DNA from 3 places in the Methylocystis sp. MJC1 genome. Region 3 is predicted to be linked to each of the others. Evidence: predicted binding sites of a transcription regulator. Region 3 holds the regulator's gene; each other region holds the start of a gene.
The links. The regulator PhoB, encoded in region 3, activates phosphate uptake and scavenging genes when phosphate is short. The targets are predictions, from matches to a motif close to TGTCATNNANCTGTCAT.
Positions count from the first base shown of each region.

Region 1: a site for PhoB is predicted at 3,848-3,864, ahead of OGR47_RS07055 (YdcH family protein). Genes of this name have one in related genera too.
Region 2: a site for PhoB is predicted at 3,135-3,151, ahead of OGR47_RS05670 (DUF2794 domain-containing protein). Genes of this name have one in related genera too.

Region 1 is NZ_CP107558.1:1,470,253-1,476,608, forward strand. Features, by position in the region: gene cysS (cysteine--tRNA ligase) at 1-1,098, shown strand, start outside; gene OGR47_RS07040 (hypothetical protein) at 1,264-1,398, shown strand; gene OGR47_RS07045 (GNAT family N-acetyltransferase) at 1,398-1,910, shown strand; gene cimA (citramalate synthase) at 1,910-3,502, shown strand; gene OGR47_RS07055 (YdcH family protein) at 3,575-3,754, opposite strand; tRNA gene OGR47_RS07060 (tRNA-Val) at 4,044-4,118, shown strand; gene OGR47_RS07065 (copper chaperone PCu(A)C) at 4,462-4,941, opposite strand; gene OGR47_RS07070 (SCO family protein) at 5,384-6,356, shown strand, end outside.
Region 2 is NZ_CP107558.1:1,175,213-1,181,568, forward strand. Features, by position in the region: gene prmC (peptide chain release factor N(5)-glutamine methyltransferase) at 1-874, opposite strand, end outside; gene htpG (molecular chaperone HtpG) at 875-2,773, opposite strand; gene OGR47_RS05670 (DUF2794 domain-containing protein) at 3,212-3,631, shown strand; gene OGR47_RS05675 (Bax inhibitor-1/YccA family protein) at 3,694-4,464, opposite strand; gene OGR47_RS05680 (hypothetical protein) at 5,056-5,844, shown strand; gene OGR47_RS05685 (lytic murein transglycosylase) at 5,894-6,356, opposite strand, start outside.
Region 3 is NZ_CP107558.1:154,781-161,136, forward strand. Features, by position in the region: gene OGR47_RS00750 (GcrA family cell cycle regulator) at 140-685, shown strand; gene phoB (phosphate regulon transcriptional regulator PhoB) at 720-1,469, opposite strand; gene phoU (phosphate signaling complex protein PhoU) at 1,462-2,181, opposite strand; gene pstB (phosphate ABC transporter ATP-binding protein PstB) at 2,203-2,985, opposite strand; gene pstA (phosphate ABC transporter permease PstA) at 2,982-3,824, opposite strand; gene pstC (phosphate ABC transporter permease subunit PstC) at 3,837-4,826, opposite strand; gene pstS (phosphate ABC transporter substrate-binding protein PstS) at 4,975-6,036, opposite strand; gene OGR47_RS00785 (ATP-binding protein) at 6,189-6,356, opposite strand, start outside.

The DNA.
Region 1 (6,356 bases), 1.3 Mb from region 3:
GTGCGGGCGTTGGGCTGCCTGGAGCCCGACGTGCAGCCGCGCGCGACGGAACATATCGCGCAGATGATCGCGATCATCGAGCGGCTGATCGAGTCCGGCCACGCCTATGCAGCCGACGGCCATGTGCTGTTCGACGTGCCGTCCATGCCGGAGTATGGGCGCTTGTCTCGGCGTTCGCTCGACGAAATGCTCGCAGGCGCCCGCGTGGACGTCGCGCCCTATAAGCGCGGCGACATGGATTTCGTGCTGTGGAAGCCGTCGAAAGAGGGCGAGCCCGGCTGGGAGTCGCCATGGGGCAGGGGGCGCCCGGGCTGGCATATCGAGTGCTCGGCGATGTCGTGGAAGCATCTCGGCGAGACCTTCGACATCCACGGCGGCGGCATCGATCTCGTCTTTCCGCATCACGAGAACGAGATCGCGCAGTCATGCTGCGCTTTTGGCCGCGATGTGATGGCGAGATACTGGATGCATAACGGGTTCCTGCAGGTCGAGGGCGAGAAGATGTCCAAGAGCCTGGGGAATTTCGTGACTATTCACGAGCTGCTGCATACGGAGAAGTTTGGCGGGCGGAAGTGGCCGGGCGAAGTGCTGCGGCTGGCGATGTTGCGCACGCATTACCGGCAGCCGATCGACTGGACGGTGAAAGCGCTGGAGGAGGCGGAGAAGACGCTGGATGATTGGTACAAGAAGGTAGAGTCCATCGAGACGGACAAAGCGGAAATACAGCTGGATCCCGATTTTGCAGAGGCCCTCTGTGATGACCTCAATTTTCCGAAGGCCGTCTCAATTCTACATTCTTTGTACCATAAGGCTGGTCCGCCCTTGGCTGGTAAGGAGCAGATCGACGCCAAATATAGATTCAAGAAGGCTGCCCACTTGCTTGGGCTCCTGCAGGGGAGGACCAGCGATTGGTTTGAGCAACGGACGCCTATCGAAATCGACAAGCAAGACATTGAAAAATTGATCTCCGCCCGCCTCGCCGCCCGGGCCGCCAAGAACTGGGCCGAGTCCGACCGCATCCGTGACGAGCTTGCTGCGATGGGCATTGCGCTCAAGGACAATAAGGACGGCACGACGACTTGGGAGGTGAAGCGGTGAACGCGCCGCCTCCCAGTGGTCCCCAAACGCGCCAATTCCGTCATGGCCGGGCTTGTCCCGGCCATCCACGCCGAGACATTGCGCCTCTGCGGGGCGTGGATGCCCGCGTCAAGCGCGGGCATGACGTGCCGAGAGATGCAGGCCAACGAAGCAGGGAAGCGTAAGATGTCCAACAACGACTGGAAAAACACGCTGCCGTTCAAGCGCCATTGGGCGGTCTATCTTCTGTTCAAGATTCTCGTTCTCGCCGGCGCCGCCTTCGTCGCTTGGCAGATCTTGCGCAGCTTCGAGGTCGTGTAATGGCGCAGCGCGGGGCTTCGCCCGGTCTTCGGCCCTATCTCCCGAGCGACACGGCGGCGCTCTCGGCGCTCTTTCGCGCGAGCATTGAGGCGCTCTCGGCCGAGGATTATGACCCGGACCAGCGCGAGGCCTGGGCCTCGGCTGCGGACGACGCCGCCGCTTTTGCCGCCCGGCTCGCCGGCGCCCTCACTATTGTGGCGCTGGTCGGCGGCGAGATCGCGGGCTTCGCCTCGCTCAAGGACAACAAGCTCCTCGATATGCTCTATGTGCGCCCGGACTTCGCGGGGCAGGGCGTCGGCGGCGCGCTTGCAGAAGCGATCGAGAAGCTCGCCGGCGCGCGGGGGACCAAGACGCTCACCGTCGAAGCCTCCGACACGGCGCGCGACTTCTTCGCCGCGCGCGGCTATGTCGCGCAAAGCCGCAATACGGTGACGATCGCCGGCGAATGGCTCGGCAACACCACCATGACCAGAGAATTGGCGGCCCCGCCGGCCGCCGCGGGATCGCATTGATGACCAGGGAACGCGTGACGCTTTACGACACCACGCTGCGCGACGGCGCGCAGACCACAGGAGTCGATTTCTCGCTCGACGACAAACGGCAGATCGCCGCCATGCTCGACGATCTCGGGATCGACTATGTCGAAGGCGGCTATCCGGGAGCCAATCCGCTCGACACGGAATTCTTCGCGCAGCGGCCGAAGCTGCGGGCGCGTTTCTGCGCCTTCGGCATGACGCGCCGGCAGGGGCGTTCGGTGGAGAACGATCCGGGCGTCGCGGCGCTCTTGGGTAGCTCCGCCGATACGGTGACCTTCGTCGCCAAAAGCTGGGACTATCAGGTCAAGGTCGCCTTACGCTCCACGGAAGAGGATAATCTCGCGGCAATTACGCAATCCGTAAAAGCGGCTGTCGCGCGCGAGAAAGAAGCGGCCGTCGATTGCGAGCATTTCTTCGACGGCTTCAAGGACAATCCGCAATATGCGCTCGCCTGCGCCAAGGCGGCGTACGAGGCCGGCGCGCGCTGGGTGGTGCTTTGCGACACGAATGGCGGCACGCTGCCACATGAGGTCGAGCGCATTGTCGCGGAGGTCGCCAAGATTATTCCGGGCGATCATATCGGCGTGCATTGCCACGACGACACGGGGCAGGCGGTGGCGAATTCATTGGCGGCCCTGCGCGCGGGCGCGCGGCAGATTCAGGGCACGCTCAACGGATTGGGCGAGCGCTGCGGCAACGCCAATCTTACGACCATCATCCCGACGCTGCTGCTCAAGGATGAATACGCCGCGCGCTTCGAGATTGGCGTTACGCGCGAGAAGCTGGCGCATCTCACGCGCACCAGCCATGCGCTGGACGAGCTTCTCAATCGCGCGCCGAACCGCCACGCGCCATATGTGGGCGCCAGCGCCTTCGCGACGAAAGCTGGCATTCACGCCTCCGCCGTGCTGACCGACCCGCGCACCTATGAGCATGTGGCGCCGGAAACGGTGGGCAATCAGCGTCGGGTGCTGGTCTCCGACCAGGCCGGGCGGTCCAATATCATTGCCGAGCTGACGCGCCTCGGCGTGACGCTGGACAAGAACGATCCGCGCCTGACTCGCCTGCTCGACGAGGTGAAGGAGAAGGAATCGCAGGGCTACGCCTATGAAGGCGCTGACGCGTCCTTCTTTCTGCTCGCCAAGCGCGTGCTCGGCGAAGCCCCACATTATTTTGACATCGAGCGCTATAGCGTGGCGGTCGATCGGCGCTTCGCGCGCAACGGCTTCGAGGACAAGGGCGCCGAGGCGATCGTCAAGATCAATGTTCATGGCGAGACGCGCATCTCGGCGGCCGAAGGCAACGGCCCGGTCAATGCGCTCGATGTCGCGCTGCGAAAGGATCTTGGCGCCTATCAGAAATTCGTCGACGACGTCCGGCTTGTGGATTACCGCGTGCGCGTCTTCCAGGGCGGCACGGACGCAGTGACGCGCGTTCTGGTGGAATGCGCGGACGGGGAGGGGAATCGCTGGTCGACGGTGGGCGTCTCGGCCAATGTGATAGACGCCTCTTTCGAGGCGATCGTCGACGCGATCAACTACAAGCTGCTGGTGTCAGGCGCGCGGTGACCCGCAGGCGTGATCCGGAAAGGGTGAAAAGCGACGGGGCGGAAAGAGCTTCCCGCCCCGTTCGGGCCTGCGTCAGTGGCGTGTTTCGCTGGCCGCCAATTTGACGAGCTCGTCCTTTATTTGCAGCTTCTTGCGCTTCAACTCGATGATTTTGACTTCGTCGGCATTGCGGTGAAGCTGCTCTTTCTCGATTTCCTTCTCGAGCGCCTCGTGGCGACGTTGGAGTTCGACGATATGGCCCTGTAAGGACATGCGAAACCTCCTTTGTGACTTTCCCCTCTCGCGAGGAGCGCACGGTCAAGCATGCCACAATGGGAGAGGCTCGCAAGACAAGAATTGTCGCAGCGTCATAAATCTTTCGTTCGGGCGACATCCGGCTTCAATAGGCTGTTAACTCCCCCTCCTGCCAGGCCGCTGCTGGTGGGGTTTTCGCGGTGCCGCATGGCCGTGAAATTTTTCTGCACAAAGGCGCTTGCGCCCCGCCGCGTCCGCCACTATACACACGCCACCCGAGCCGCCGCCAAGGCGGAACCCCGGAAGGGGGCGCGTAGCTCAGCGGGAGAGCACTACGTTGACATCGTAGGGGTCACAGGTTCAATCCCTGTCGCGCCCACCATTCTAATCAGCCACTTACGAGAAACGCGGCCAGCCAGCTGAGAAGCTGGGGAAGCAAGCGGCCAGATTTTGCGGTCTGCTGTGTCAATCTAATTGGCCGAGCGACACAGCCGATTACGGCCACTCCCGTGGTGGGCAATGTTTGCTTGCGCGTGTCTGCTGCGCATTCAGGCGCTCGTCGAGCAGGTGTTGCCGCTCTCCCAGAGCGAGGGCGCGTCGTCGCCACCACGGCGGGTCAAGCCGGGGGAAGCGGGGCGCGGGTGCGAACTTTAGAGTGACGCTTCCGCAGGCGGAGCCGAGATGAGCCTTCCCGGTGGCCGTCCACAGCGACGCGAGGGGGCGTGCTACAGTCGCCGTGTCTCCACATGAAACTCGATCTTCTTCGAGCCGCCGCTTTCGAAGCGTAGGGAACCTTCGATCCTTTGCCCCAGCTCCAAAGATGATTTCAGCTCGAGGAGCATGAGATGATAGCCGTGGGTATGAAAGTCGACCGATGTTTTGGCGGGGATTTCGACGCCGCGAGGGACGGGGCGCATTTTCATGATCCCGTCGGCGACATCCGTTTCATGCAGTTCCGTATGGTTGCACACGGCGATATCCACGCCGACGATTCTGATCGGCGTCGTTCCTAGGTTCCGCACCGTCACATAGCAGGCGCCCGTGACGACGCCCTTTGGAGACGCCGCGCACCACGGATGCTCCACCTCGACGTCGAGAGGGCCAGCGACGCCCGCGCTGGCTCCGAGACCGAAACAAAGAATGCCTCGCGCGACAGCAATAACGGGATTGCGTCGTCTGGACCGGGTATGGCTCGTTCTGCTCATGGCCAGCGTTCGGCAACATCGGCGCCAGAGCACGATCCGAGCCGGCAAAATTCGGAACCACCGGCATTCTCAGGCGGCGGCCGACGGTTCACAGTGCTTATGCTGTAAATACGGCGAGCCGCGATGAATAGTGTTGATACATATGCGCGAATTTCCAGTCAGATTCGCGAACAGAGAGCGGATCATGAGGCTGTCGTAATTTTCGATCGGGGAAACGACAGCTCCGAGGCGCGCAAAACTGTCCATTTATTGAACGCGACGTCCTGTCGCAGGATTTATTGCCCAGCGGCAATTGACGCAATAGCTCGACGATTCTTATGGTCTATCTCGTTCTTCCGTTCGAGGATCTCGGATCGACGTAGGCGCATCTACGCATTGCCGTCGCGTCTTCTTTCCTATGTCCCGCACGCGGGGCTTTCGACCCATTTCAACGCACCGGTAAATGCTCGTGCTTATTCGACCGCGCTCGACCGTCTTGATCGACTCCGCCTTGGACGCCGGCGACATTCGCGCTGAAGCGTCGGCCAGAAGGCGCGAGATGAAGAGAACGGCCTGCAAGCGCGTGCTGATGCTCGTGCTCGCATACGCCGCGTTCGAGAGCCTGTCGGCCATCTTCGCGATCGAGGCGAACGCGCAGATCGTCGGCGCTCTTTCCATCGTCGGCCTCGCTTGGGCCTGCTCGTCGCTGTTTGCGAAGCGGCGCGTCACGGAGTGCATGACGATCGAGCGAGGCATTGTCTGCATCTCACGCTATGTCGACGGCGAGCTCGTCAGTCGACGCAGAGTGAAGGCGGTCCGAGTCTTCCGGCGCGTCGACGACGCAGGTGTCTGCCAGCGCGTCGAGATCGCAGGAGCCGCGCGCCAATTCGAAATCGCGCGTGATGTCCTGCCCGCCGAACGCGAAAGGATCGTCGAGCGGCTGGCCGCAGCGTTGCGCGAGGCGAGCGTCGAGGCGCCGGTGCAAACCATCCGCGGAGCGCCAACACGAGGGGCGCAGGAAATCGTGCCGCCGTCGCCGGCTTTTTTGCGCGGCGTTCTACCGAAATTCCGAGTCAGGCGGTGCGCGAGCATCGAAGCTTCGACCTCCATTCCGCCCGAAGCTTCATCTTACGAAATGCGCCTCGGGGCGTTCGATGCGCCGTTGGGCGCCAGAGCCAAAGACGTGGCTGTGAAGCGCCTGAAGACCACATGGATCGTCTGCGCGGCCGTATCGGCGGTGATGGTCATTCCGATGCTGCAGGCGGCGCCGCGGCCTCGCGACGCGATCGCGGCGCCGCGCAAGGCCGCGCCGGCGTTTCGTCTGACATCGTCTACTGGCGAAGCGGTCGACGACCGCTCGATGCTCGGACGTCCCTTTGCCTTGTTCTTCGGCTTCACGAGATGTCCTGAGGCGTGCCCGACGACACTGCTCGAGC
Region 2 (6,356 bases), 1.0 Mb from region 3:
CGTGGCCGCCGGCGTCTCGCCCCACGCGCGCGATGGCGAAACCCTTGGCCCCAAGGAGCGAGGCCACGCTCACGGCCTGATCGCAGCCGACCTCGAATGCGACAAGCCCGTCGGGTTTCAGCAATCGCGACAGATCTGAGACAATCTCGCGGTAGCAGGCCAATCCATCACGGCCGCCATCGAGCGCGAGAGCCGGATCATAGAGGCGGACCTCCGGATCGAGGGCGGGAATATCGCCGGCGCGCACATAGGGCGGGTTGGAGACGATCACATCGAAGGGACCAGCGAGCGATTCGCCCCATCTCCCCCGCACCACTGTCGCGCGGTCCGAGAGGCCGCAGCGCGCGAGATTTTCGGCCGTCGCCGCGCAGGCGAAAGGCGACAGGTCGACCGCCACCGCGTGCGCCATCGGCAATTCGCTCAGCAGGGCGCAAGTAATTGCCCCCGAGCCTGCGCCGAGATCAAGAATTGCAAGCGGCGCGTCGCTCTTGTCGACGAGCGCCAGAGTGGTTTCGACGAGAGTTTCCGTGTCGGCGCGCGGGTCGAGAACATGGGGAGAGACGACGAGATCGAGCGTCCAGAAGCCACGTTCCCCAAGAATGCGCGAGACTGGCTCGCGCGCGGCCCGGCGCGCGGCGAGGCGCGAAAGCCGGTCGGCTTCCTCGTCGGAGATCGGCGCCTGGGGAGACATCGCCAGCTCCAGGCGCGAGAGCCCAGCTGCGGCGCGCAGCAGGGCTCTCGCGTCGTCCTGGGCTTGCGTGGCCTCCACGCCGCTGTCGTTCAGATAGGCCGCGACCTGCGCGATCGCCTGAGCCCTGGAGGGCGGCGCCTCCTGCGCGGCAGGCGCTGGCGCTGGGTCGCGGCGCATATCCATCTAGGCGCTCTGGGCGATCAGCGCCGACAGGCGCTTGGCGAAGGCGGCCGGGTCGACCGGCGCCTCGCCGTCGGCGACGCGCGCGAGATCGAGCAGGAGATATAGCCGATCGGCCGCGCCCTCACGGCCCTTGTCACGCAAGCTCGTCACAAGCGCCGCGACGGCGGGATGCTTCGCGTTGATCTCCAGCACCGGCTTGCCGAAGAGCCCCTTCTGTCCGGTTTCGGCCAGAATGCGCGCAAGCTGCCGGTCGAGTCCCTTTTCGGATGCGACGAGACATGCGGCGCTTTCGGTCAGCCTCGTCGATACGCGCACGTCTTCGACCGAGTCCGCCAGCGTCTCCTTGAGCGCAGCGACCAGATCGCCGACGTCGGCGACTGGCGAGGTTTCTTCCTTGTTGTCTTCAAGAAGCGCAACAGCGTCGATGTCGGCCGCGCCTTGCGTCACGGATTTGAATGGCTTGCCATCGTAGCCGAGCGCGCTCGTCACCCAGAAGGCGTCGACGGCGTCATCGAGCAGCAGAACTTCGACGCCTCTTGCGCGGAAGCCTTCGAGCTGTGGGCTCGAGGCAAGGCGCTTCGTGTCGTCGCCGGTGATGTAATAGATGGCGGTCTGATTCTCCCGAAGATCGGCCACGTAATCCTTCAGTGTGCGCGTCTCGCCATCGGATTTCGTCGAGGTAAAGCGCGCAATTGCGAAGAGATCATCGCGGCGGCTGGGATCTTCGTGCAGGCCTTCCTTCAGAACGGAACCGAAGTTCTCCCAGACTTTCGCAAACTTCTCGGGCTCGCTCTCGGCGAGCTTCTTGAGTTCCTGCAGGAGACGCGTCGCGACCGCCTTGCCGATCGAGGCGATGACAGGACTCTTCTGCACCATCTCGCGCGAGACATTGAGGGGAATATCCGCGCTGTCGACCACGAGCCGCACGAAGCGCAGCCAGGCGGGGAGAAGCTCGACGTCGCGCGAGATGAGCACGCGGCGCACGTAAAGCTTCGACTTGCTCTTGCGCGCGGGCTCGAAGAGATCGAAAGGACGCGAACCCGGCACGAAGGCGAGGACCGTATATTCCGTCCGGCCCTCCGCGCGCCAATGCACCGTCAGCGCCGGCTCGTCGAAGGAGCCCGAGAGCTGGCGGTAGAAATCCGTATACTGCTCCTCAGTGATCTCCGACTTCGGCTTGGTCCAGAGCGCCAAGCCGTCCGCGATTCGGCGTGGCTCCTTGCCGGGCTCCTCGATGAGGTCGATCGGCGTCGAGACCGCGCCCGAATGTTCGCGCACGATATTCTCGATACGCCACGGCTCGAGAAATTCGTCGGACTCGGCGTTCAGATGCAGCGTCACGCGCGCGCCGACTTTCGGCGCATCGTCGAGCGCGAGCGGCGCGATCGAATAGGTTCCCTTGCCCTGGGATGACCATAGCCAGGCTTTATCGTCGCCCGCGCGTCGCGTCGCGACCTCGACCAGATCGGCGACCATGAAGACCGAATAGAAGCCGACGCCGAATCGCCCGATCAACGACGCGCCTTCGCCGGCGCCCTCTTGGCCGAGCTTATCCAGAAAAGCGCGCGTGCCGGAATTGGCGATGGCGCCGAGCGCGCTGATGAGCTCGTCATGTGACATGCCGACGCCATTATCGGCGACGGTGAGCTGGCGCTTTTCCTTGTCGAGCGAGATGGTGACGAGCGGCGCGCCGGCCTCGGCCGCAAGCCTTTCGTCTGAGAGCGATTCGTAGCGAAGTTTTTCGCAGGCGTCGGCAGCGTTCGAAATCAGCTCGCGAAGGAAAATCTCGCGCTCCGAATAGACGGAGTGGGTCATCAGTTCGAGGAGCTGCGAGACATCAGCCTCGAAGCCGAACTGAGTGCCTTGCGGCGCTTCGGCTGTAACAGCGTCTTTGGTCATGAGGGCTCCAAATCGGTCAGGCTCCGGCGCGGGAGTCCCGATTAAAAAGGAAAAATTGGCGGCCTTGCGGCGCGCTGCTTGAGTTTGTCATTTGTCCGAAAATTGCAAGTGGAGAGTGGCTAAAGACAGGGCCGGCGCGGGATCTCTCCCGGCCGGCCCGTCATCGCCGGACCTGTTGCGACTTGGAAACGCGCGATCCCGGGGGGCTGGGGGGCTGACGAAAACCGGAAAAGCGCGCCAAAGCCGGTCGCGGCAATGAAGTGAAATATTGGGCTGTCGGTTTGACGAGCAAGGGGCCCAATGCAGGCTAAATTGTGAATAATCGTTGTAGCCGCTGAGGTTGAGGTGAGGGAGGCTCGGTGTGTCAGGCTGATGACAAAGAATGCTTGCCCCGAAGCCCGCATCGCGCGAACATAATGGCAAGCTTGGAGAACATGCATGGCGGAGTCGGAGACGACGGAGCCCAGCCATTCCCGCCCAGCCCTTGTGGTGGTTGCCGGCTCCGGACGCTCGGGGCAGGGAGACCACGCTAAGGGGTGGGAGAACCGGGCAGCGTTACAGGTCTCGTTCGACCGGCGCGAGCTCAACATTCTGTTCAATCTTTACGGCGCGAAGGTCGCCGCCGGCGAATGGCGGGATTACGCGCTCGACTTCACGCCTGCCAAGGCGGTCTTTTCGATCTTCCGCCGAAGCAGCGAAGCGCCTCTCTATCGAATCGAAAAGAATCCCGAGCTGGCGCGCAAGCAGGGCGCCTATGCGGTGATCGCCGCGGGCGGGCTCGTCATGCGGCGCGGGCATGACCTCGCGCGCGTCCTGCGCGTGCTCGACAAGAGCCTGCGAATCGTCGGCGCCGAATAGATAAAAAAAGCCCCGCTCGAGGCGGGGCTTTTCCGGAGCGGGCTAAGGCCCTTGCAACGTTATTAGTCGTTGCGTTGCCCGAAGAGGTAAAGCAGCGACTGGAACATGTTGATGAAGTCGAGGTAGAGCGACAGCGCGCCAAAGACGCTCTTCTTCTGCGCGACTTCGTAACCGTCGCCTTCGTAGTACATGTCCTTGATGTTCTGCGTGTCCCAGGCGGTGAGGCCCGAGAAGATCAGCACGGACAGGATCGACAGCGCGAACTGAAGGCCGCTCGACTGCAGGAACAGGTTGACGAGGCCGGCGATGACGAGACCCCAAACGCCCATGACCAGGAAAGAGCCGAAGGCCGAGAGGTCGCGCTTCGTCATATAGCCGTAGATGCTGAGACCGCCGAAGGCCGCCGCCGTGATGAAGAAGACGCGGGCCACCGATACGCCGGTGTAGACCAGCAGGATCGACGACATGGACAGGCCCATCACCGCCGAGAAGGCGAGGAACAGGTTACGCGCCGTAGCCCCCGACATGGCCTGGGCGCGCGCGCCGATAAAGAAGACGAAGGCGAGCGGCGAGAGCATCACCACCCAGCGAAGCGGCGAGAGATAGAGCGCCTGCCCGAAGGGCGACAAGGCCACCAGCTTGCCCCCGGCAAACTGCGGATTGGCAAGCATGAAGGTGCCGAGCGCCACAAGGCCCGTCACGGCCAAGCCGAGCGTCATATAATTGTAGACGCCAAGCATATAGGCGCGCAGGCCCGCGTCGATCTCGGCCGTGGTCGACCGGGCGACCCCGCGGCCGTAGCCGAAGTTCGAGTTACGGTCGTAATAAGACATAGCGATCCTCTCGATCTCCCAAGGCGGGCGCGGACGGATTTCCGACCATCGCTCGTAGCCTCAACCATTATGGCTCACTGCAATATGGCTTGGCCCGATTTGGGTGGCAAGGCGCGCCTGGATGAACTCTTGTTAAGGTGGTGCGAGGATTAATGGAAAGTAGAGAACGAGCTGGCGTCGCGCCCCTCGTCAGGGGACGCCCCGGATCCGTCATTGCGAGCGGAGCGAAGCAATCCAGGGCAGCGATCGCGGCGCTGGATTGCTTCGTCCTTTGCTCCTCGCAGTGATGGTTGTGCCGCCAGTTCTGGCGTTTTTTGTGCGGGCGCGAAGGCAGCAAGCCCCGTGCCAGGAACCCGCGACTTTCCTCGCAAGCCCGCGCGTCCTGGCGGTTTCAGCACGAAAAACGCGCGGTCGGCCATGGTGCGAAGCCGCATAGATGACCGATTGTCGCACCCTTGCCGTTCAACCGGATTACGCTAACATCGAGGTAAGGGCGTCGCCCGGCTTCCCGCCGGGGCGGCGGGGATTGCGCGGCGCAATGCAGATATCCCGAGGCGCGTGTCCTTGCCGCATGAAGATCAGGAGGAGTAGATGAGTGACGACGCTTCGACCTCGTTGCACTGCTACATGAAGCCGCTCAGACTTCTGGCGGCTGTCGGCGCTTTGGCTTTCCTGGGGCTCCCCGCTGCGCCGGCCGAGGCGCATGGGCGCCTTGGCGCCGCCGAAGGCCGCTGCCGGCTGTTCATCGGCCCCGACATCATGAACTTCACCGGCTACTTGCCGGAGGCCTCGAAAAACGAGTTTTGCGAGGACATCCCCGCGACTGGCCCGATGATCATGGTGCTCGACGCGGAGCAGCAAGAGCTCCGCGACATGAAGATTGAATTACGCATCGTCAAGGATGTGGGCGGTGCGGAGAAGGAGAGCGAGAATCTCGACGCCGTGACCGTCGCCTACCAGCCGCCCAAGGTCTATCCGACCGGCACGGTGAACTTCGAGCACACGTTCAAGGAGGGCGGCTATTTCGTCGGCATCGTCACTGTGACCGGCGACCATGGCGAGCAATGGATGTCGCGCTTTCCTTTCTCGGTGGATCGCAGCTTCATGCGGGATCTGCCCGTCTATCTGACGCTTGGCCTTGGCGTCGTCGCGGCTTTCCTCATCTATCTCGTGCATCGCGGCCGCAAGCCGCCGCCGCAGATCTTGACGGCCGCTGCGGCTTTCAAGACGCCGCCGCTACCGGCGATGGACGGCCCCGAGCCCGAACTCGAAACTGACCCATCCCCGGAGGCTTCCGGCGAGGAGGCGACGGCGGAAACCAACGGGAAAAAAGCCGAGGACGGCGACGACCCCGATAAATACAGAACCGCCGCCGAATAAGGCCGCAAGCAATTGAGAAGTCCGCCGTTAGACGGCGGGCTTTCCACGCCTATTCGTCGCCGCCGTCGATCTGCCGGCCCATGATGGCGATGGCTCTTTCATAGACTGAGGCGGCGTTCCAGGCCTGAATCGCCGCGAAGTTCGGCTCTCCCGGCTGATAGCCCGCTCCTGCGCGCCAGCCATGCGCATGCAGAAAATTCGCCGTGGACGTCAGCGCCGCCGAAGCGTTGTCGAGATTGCCGACGCCATATTGCAGGATATTCTTGGGCAAGAACTGCGTCTGGCCGATCTCGCCATGCATGGAGCCGCGGGCGCTGGGGGACAATCTTCCATTGTCGATCAGCTCCAGGGCGGCGTAGAGCTGGTCGGTGAAATATTCCGACCGGCGGCAGTCATAGGCGAGCGTCGCCACGGCGGAGAGCGCATGCTGATTGCCATGCACGGCGCCGAAACCCGTCTCCATGCCCCAAATCGCCAAAAGTGGCCCCGGCGGCACGCCATAGCGGCTCTGG
Region 3 (6,356 bases):
GCCGGGTCGGTCGCGTTGTTTCCGCCTGGCGCTTCTCGAGTTTCGGTGCGCGCGACGTCGCCGCTGGTTGGGTCCAGCGCAGCGAGAGTTGGTGGATTCTGTCCGGTTGCGCGCTCGAACCGGCCGCTTGGAGGTCAAAATGTCTTGGACCGATGAACGCGTCGACCTGTTGCGTAAGCTTTGGAGCGACGGTCTCAGCGCGAGTCAGGTGGCTGCCGAACTTGGCCCCGGCATCACGCGCAATGCGGTGATCGGCAAGATCCACCGTCTTGGCCTCGCCGAACGGGCGAAGACGGCCAATGCGCCGCGTCCGCGCGCCGCCAAGGCGGCCCCTCGGCAGGCGGCGGTTTCCGCCCCCGCCGCATCTGCGCCTCGCGTCGGTGGACACGCCGTGCTCGGTAATGTCGCGCTTGCGTTTACACCCGAGACGGTCGTGGTTGCGCGCGTGACGCCGAATGAGGAGGTCGTCATCCCGATGTCGGAGCGCGTGACGCTGATGGAGCTGCGCGAGTCCATGTGCCGTTGGCCGATGGGCGATCCGACGACGCCGGACTTCCGCTTCTGCGGCGGCAAGTCGCCGATCGGCGGCGGCCCTTACTGCGCGCATCACGCCCGTATCGCCTATCAGCCGGCGCAGGATCGCCGTCGCGCCCGCGAGCAGCTCAGAGCGCCGCGCTACGCTTAAATGAAATCGGCCGCGGGGGTAACGCGGCCGAAGGTCAGTCTCGACCAAAGGTCTCGTCGAAAGAATAGCCGGAGCCGCGCACAGTGCGGATCGGGTCTTTTTCCCGGCCGCGGATGAGCGCCTTGCGAAGCCGTCCGACATGCACGTCCACCGTGCGCTCGTCGATCTCCGCCGACATGCCCCAGACGCTGTCGAGGAGCTGGGCGCGCGTGAAAACGCGGCCGGGCTTCTCCATGAAATATTCGAGCAGCCGGAACTCGGTCGGGCCCAGGTGGATTTCCCGGCCCGAGCGGCGCACGCGACGCGTCTCGCGGTCGAGGTCGATATCGCCCAGCGTCAGCTTTGAGGCGACGCGCTCCGGCCGGGCGCGACGCAGCAAAGCGCGCACGCGCGCCATCAGCTCCGGGGTCGAGAAGGGCTTGACCACATAGTCGTCGGCGCCGACCGAAAGCCCGCGCACGCGCTCGGCCTCCTCGCCGCGCGCGGTCAGCATGATGATCGGCATGTCGCGGGCGGTGTCGCGCGCGCGCAGGCGGCGGCAGATTTCGAGGCCCGAGACGCCGGGCAGCATCCAGTCGAGCAGCATCAGGTCCGGCGGCGATTCCGCGATGCGCAGCTCCGCTTCGTCGCCATTATCGACGTGCTCGACCTGATAGCCTTCCGCCTCCAGATTATAAACCAGCAGCGTCGCCAGCGGGATCTCGTCCTCGACGACGAGAATCCTGGGGGCGCGGTCGCTCTTGCCGTCCCGGGTGATGGTCGGCGCGGTCGTCGTCTCACTCATGCGATGCTTCGCTCTCTGCGCTCAAAACGCCCGACCGTGCTTTGGGGCGCTCGAGCGGCATGGATTCGCCTGTCACGAGATAGACGATGGTCTCGGCGATATTGGTCGTGTGGTCGCCGATGCGTTCGAGGTTCTTCGAGCAGAACAGAAGATGCGTGCAGAACGAGATGTTGCGCGGATCTTCCATCATGAAGGTGAGAAGATCGCGAAACACCGAGTCTTCCAGCGCGTCGAGATCGGCGTCGTTCATCCAGACGGTGCGGGCGCGTTCTTCGTCACGCAGCGCATAGGCGTCGAGCGCGTCCTTAAGCTGCGTCGCCGCGATTTCATGCATCGACTTCAAGCCGACGATGGCGCGGGGCAAACGGGCCTCGGAGGCGATCTTCAGGGTGCGCTTGGCGATATTCTTGGCGAGGTCGCCGATCCGCTCGATGTCGCCGGAGATGCGGATTGCGGCGATGCATTCGCGTAGATCGACCGCCAGCGGCTGCCGGCGGGCGATGGTCATCACGGCGTTTTCCTCGATCTCGCGCTGGAGCGCGTCGAGCCGCGCGTCGCTTGCGACGACCTGCTTTGCGAGCTCGAGGTCGAGGTTGGACAATGCGTCCATCGCCTCGGCGAGCATTTTCTCCGCAACGCCGCCCATCTCGGAGATGCGACGTCCCAGCGCCTCGAGATCGCGGTCATAGGACTTGACGGTATGGTCAGTCATCGCTCGTTCCTTAAATGGGATTCAGCCGAAGCGGCCGGTGATGTAGTCCTGCGTGCGCTTTTCTCTCGGCCGGTTGAAGACGTCGTCGGTGTCGGCGAATTCGATGAGCTCGCCCAGATACATGAAAGCGGTGTAGTCGGAGACGCGCACCGCCTGCTGCATATTATGGGTCACGATCGCGATCGTGTATTGCGAGGAAAGCTCCTCGATCAGCTCTTCGACCTTCGCCGTCGAGATCGGGTCGAGAGCGGAGCAGGGCTCGTCGAAGAGCATGACCTCGGGCTGCACGGCGACGCTGCGGGCGATGCATAGGCGTTGCTGCTGGCCGCCGGAAAGGCCGAGCCCGCTCGCCTGCAGCTTGTCCTTCACCTCGTCCCAGAGCGCCGCGCCGCGCAAAGCCTCTTCGACGCGGATGTCCATATCGGCGCGCGACAATTTCTCGTAGAGGCGGATGCCGAAAGCGACGTTCTCATAGATCGACATGGGGAAGGGCGTCGGCTTTTGGAAGATCATGCCGACGCGGGCGCGCAGGGCGTTGAGGTCGATCGCCGGATCGAGGATGTTCTCGCCGTCGAGCAGCACCTCGCCTTCGGCGCGCTGACCCGGATACAGGTCGTACATGCGGTTGAGCACGCGCAGCAGGGTGGACTTGCCGCAGCCCGACGGGCCAATGAAGGCCGTCACCTTATGGCTGTGCAGCGGCAGCGAGACGGATTTGAGCGCGCGCGTCGAACCGTAATAGAAATCGAGGCTGCGCACCGAGATCTTGGTGGCGGACTGGTTCACCTGAGCGAGGGCGTTCATTTCGATTTTCTCCGGCCGGCGCTCAGCGCGCGGGCAGTGATCGACAGGGCGAGAACGGCGAGGGTGATCAACAGGGCGCCCGTCCAGGCGAGCTGCTGCCAATCTTTGTAGGGCGACAAGGCGAACTGGAAGATGACGACCGGCAAGCTCGCCATCGGCGCGTTGAGGTCGGTGCTCCAGAATTGGTTGTTGAGCGCCGTGAAGAGCAGCGGCGCGGTTTCGCCCGAGACGCGCGCCACAGCGAGCAGAATGCCCGTGACGAGTCCGGCCTTGGCGGCGCGATAGGCCACCTTGCCGATGACGAGCGCGCGCGGCGCGCCGAGCGCGGCGGCGGCTTCGCGCATCGAGCCGGGCACGAGCAGCAGCATGTCTTCGGTCGTGCGCAGGACGACCGGGACGACGAGCAGGGCGAGGGCGACGGCGCCGGAGATGCCGGAGAAATGCCCCATGGGCCCGACGAGCAGCGTGTAGACGAAAAGGCCGATGACGATCGACGGCGCGCTCAGCAGGATGTCGTTGATGAAGCGCACGACGGCGGTCAGCTTCGAATAGCGGCCGTATTCCGCCATATAGGTGCCGGCCAGCATGCCGAGCGGCGCGCCGATGGCGACGCCGATCACGGTCATCACGAGCGAGCCGGCGATGGCGTTCACGAGGCCGCCTTGGCTGCCGGGCGGCGGCGTCGTTTGGGTGAAGACGGCGGGCGAAAGGCCGCGAAGGCCTTCATAGAGAAGCGCAACGAGGATCAGCAACAGCCAGGTCAGGCCGAAGATCGCGGCGCCCCAGGCGAGGGTCGTCGCCAGTGAATTGCGCCGGCGGCGGGTGGCGTAGAGCGACATGGCGCGGGCTCCTTAAGCCGACTTCCGCTCGATGCGCATCAGCATGTAACGCGCGATCGCCAGAACGATGAAGGTGATGACGAAGAGGATCAGGCCGAGCTCGATGAGGGCCGATGTGTAAACATCGCCGACGGCCTCGGTGAATTCATTGGCGATGGTCGCCGAGATGGTCGTGCCGGGCGCGAATAGCGAGGGCGAGATTTTATGCGCATTGCCGATGACGAAGGTGACCGCCATCGTTTCGCCCAGCGCGCGGCCGAGACCCAGCATGATGCCGCCGATGACCCCGACGCGCGTGTAGGGCAGAACCACATAGCGCATCAATTCCCATGTCGTGCAGCCAACGCCGATCGCCGCTTCCTTGAGGACCGGCGGAACGGTTTCGAAGACGTCGCGCGAGATGGAGGCGATGAAGGGCAGCACCATGATGGCGAGAATGAAGCCGGCGGTCAGCATGCCGATGCCATAAGGCGGGCCGGCGAAGATCGAGGACAGCACGGGCACGTCGCCGAAGAGCGAGATCAAGCCGGGCTGCACATGGGTCTGAATGAAAGGCGCGAAGACGAAGAGGCCCCAGATGCCGTAGATGATCGACGGGATGCCGGCCAGAAGCTCGATGGCGACGCCGATCGGCCGGCGCAACGCATGCGGGCAGAGCTCGGTCAGGAAAGTCGCAATGCCGATGCCGACCGGGACGGCGATGAGCATGGCGACGAGCGAGGTCACGATCGTGCCGAAGATCGCCGGCAAGGCGCCGAAATTCTCGGTGACGGGGTTCCACGCCTGCGAGATCAGGAAACCGGGGCCAAAGGCCTTGATCGCCGGCAGAGAGCCGTGAACCAGCGAGACGATGACGCCGCTGAGAATGACCAGGACGATGACCGCGGCGGCGCGCGTCACCTGGAAAAAGATTCGGTCTAGCAACGCAATGCTTGAAAGCGCTTTTGTGCGGTCGACGACCGCTGGACGAGGCACAGCGCTCTCCATTGCTAGCTCCGACATATTGCCCTCTCCATTCGATCCACGCCGCGTGGGTTCGGTCGTCGTCATGAGATGCTCCTGAGACGCCGGCTCTCTCGAACCGGCGTCCTGGTCGCTAGCGGCTCTTTCCTTGAGCCGCCGTTAATGCGCGCCGCAAAAGCGCCGCGCCTCAGTGCTGCGCGAGCGGCTTTCCGTCCGCGCCCTTCACATTCGCCCAGCTCTTCTTGATGAGCTCGACGACGGGCTTCGGCATCGGGATGTAATCGAGCTCTTCCGCCGCCTTGCCGCCATTGGCGAAGGCCCAGCCGAAGAACTTCAGGGCTTCGCCCGTCGCAGCCTCATCCTTCGAGTCCTTCGGGAGAAGGATGAAGGTCGCCGCCGAGATCGGCCAGGACTTGGCGCCCGGCGAGTTGGTGATGATCTGGTAGAAGCCCGGGGCCTTCGCCCAATCCGCATTGGCGGCGGCCGCCTGGAAGCTGTCGACGCCCGGCGCGACAACCTTGTTCGCGGCGTTGATCATCTTGGTGTGGGTCAGCTTGTTCTGCTTGGCGTAGGCATATTCGACATAGCCGATCGCGCCCTTGGTGTTGGCGACGTTGTTGGCCACGCCTTCATTGCCCTTGGCGCCGATGCCGGCCGGCCATTCGACCGCCGAATTCTCGCCGACCTTGGACTTCCACTCCTCGGAGATCTTGGAGAGATAGTTGGTGAAGTTGAAGGTCGTGCCCGATCCGTCCGAACGATGGACGACGACGATCGCGGTCGAGGCGAGCTTGGCCTTCGGATTGAGCTTCTTGATCGCGGCGTCATCCCAGCTCGTGATCTGGCCGAGATAGATCTTCGCGACGGTCGGGCCGTCGAGGACGAGCTCGCCCGGCGTGACGCCGTCGAGATTGACGACCGGCACGATGCCGCCGATGACCTGCGGCCACTGAATGAGATTGGCGGCGTCGAGGTCTTCCGGCTTCAGCGGCTGGTCGGAGGCGCCGAAGGTCACGGTGCGGGCCTTGATCTGCTTGATGCCGCCGCCGGAGCCGATCGACTGATAGTTGAGGCCGTTGCCGGTCTCTTTCTTATAGGTCTCCGCCCATTTGGCGTAGATCGGATAAGGGAAGGTCGCGCCCGCGCCGGAAATATCCAGCGCGAGGGCCGGGCTGACCATGGCGGCGCCGGCCATGGTCGCGAGCGCCATCGTCGCGACGGCGGCGCGCTTTAAGAACTTGGAGATCATTCGAGGATCGCTTTCAGCTCGAGAATATATACACGAGAGGCGCGGGGCGCCTGTCACGCCCTAGTCCTTTAGCGACCAGGCAAGAGAGTTTTGTGATAGTTTTGTTACAGTTTCATGACGTTGGAAGGTCGCATAAATTCAGTTTTTTAATTTCATTTCCACTGGGTCTGATCTGTAGCAGGCAGCGTCACTCTGAAAAGCGATCCCTCTCCCAGGGCGGACTCTATGCCGAGCCGGCCGCGATGGCGCAGCACGATATGTTTGACGATCGCGAGGCCGAGCCCCGTGCCGCCCTTGGCGCGGCTCTTGCCGGCGTCGAC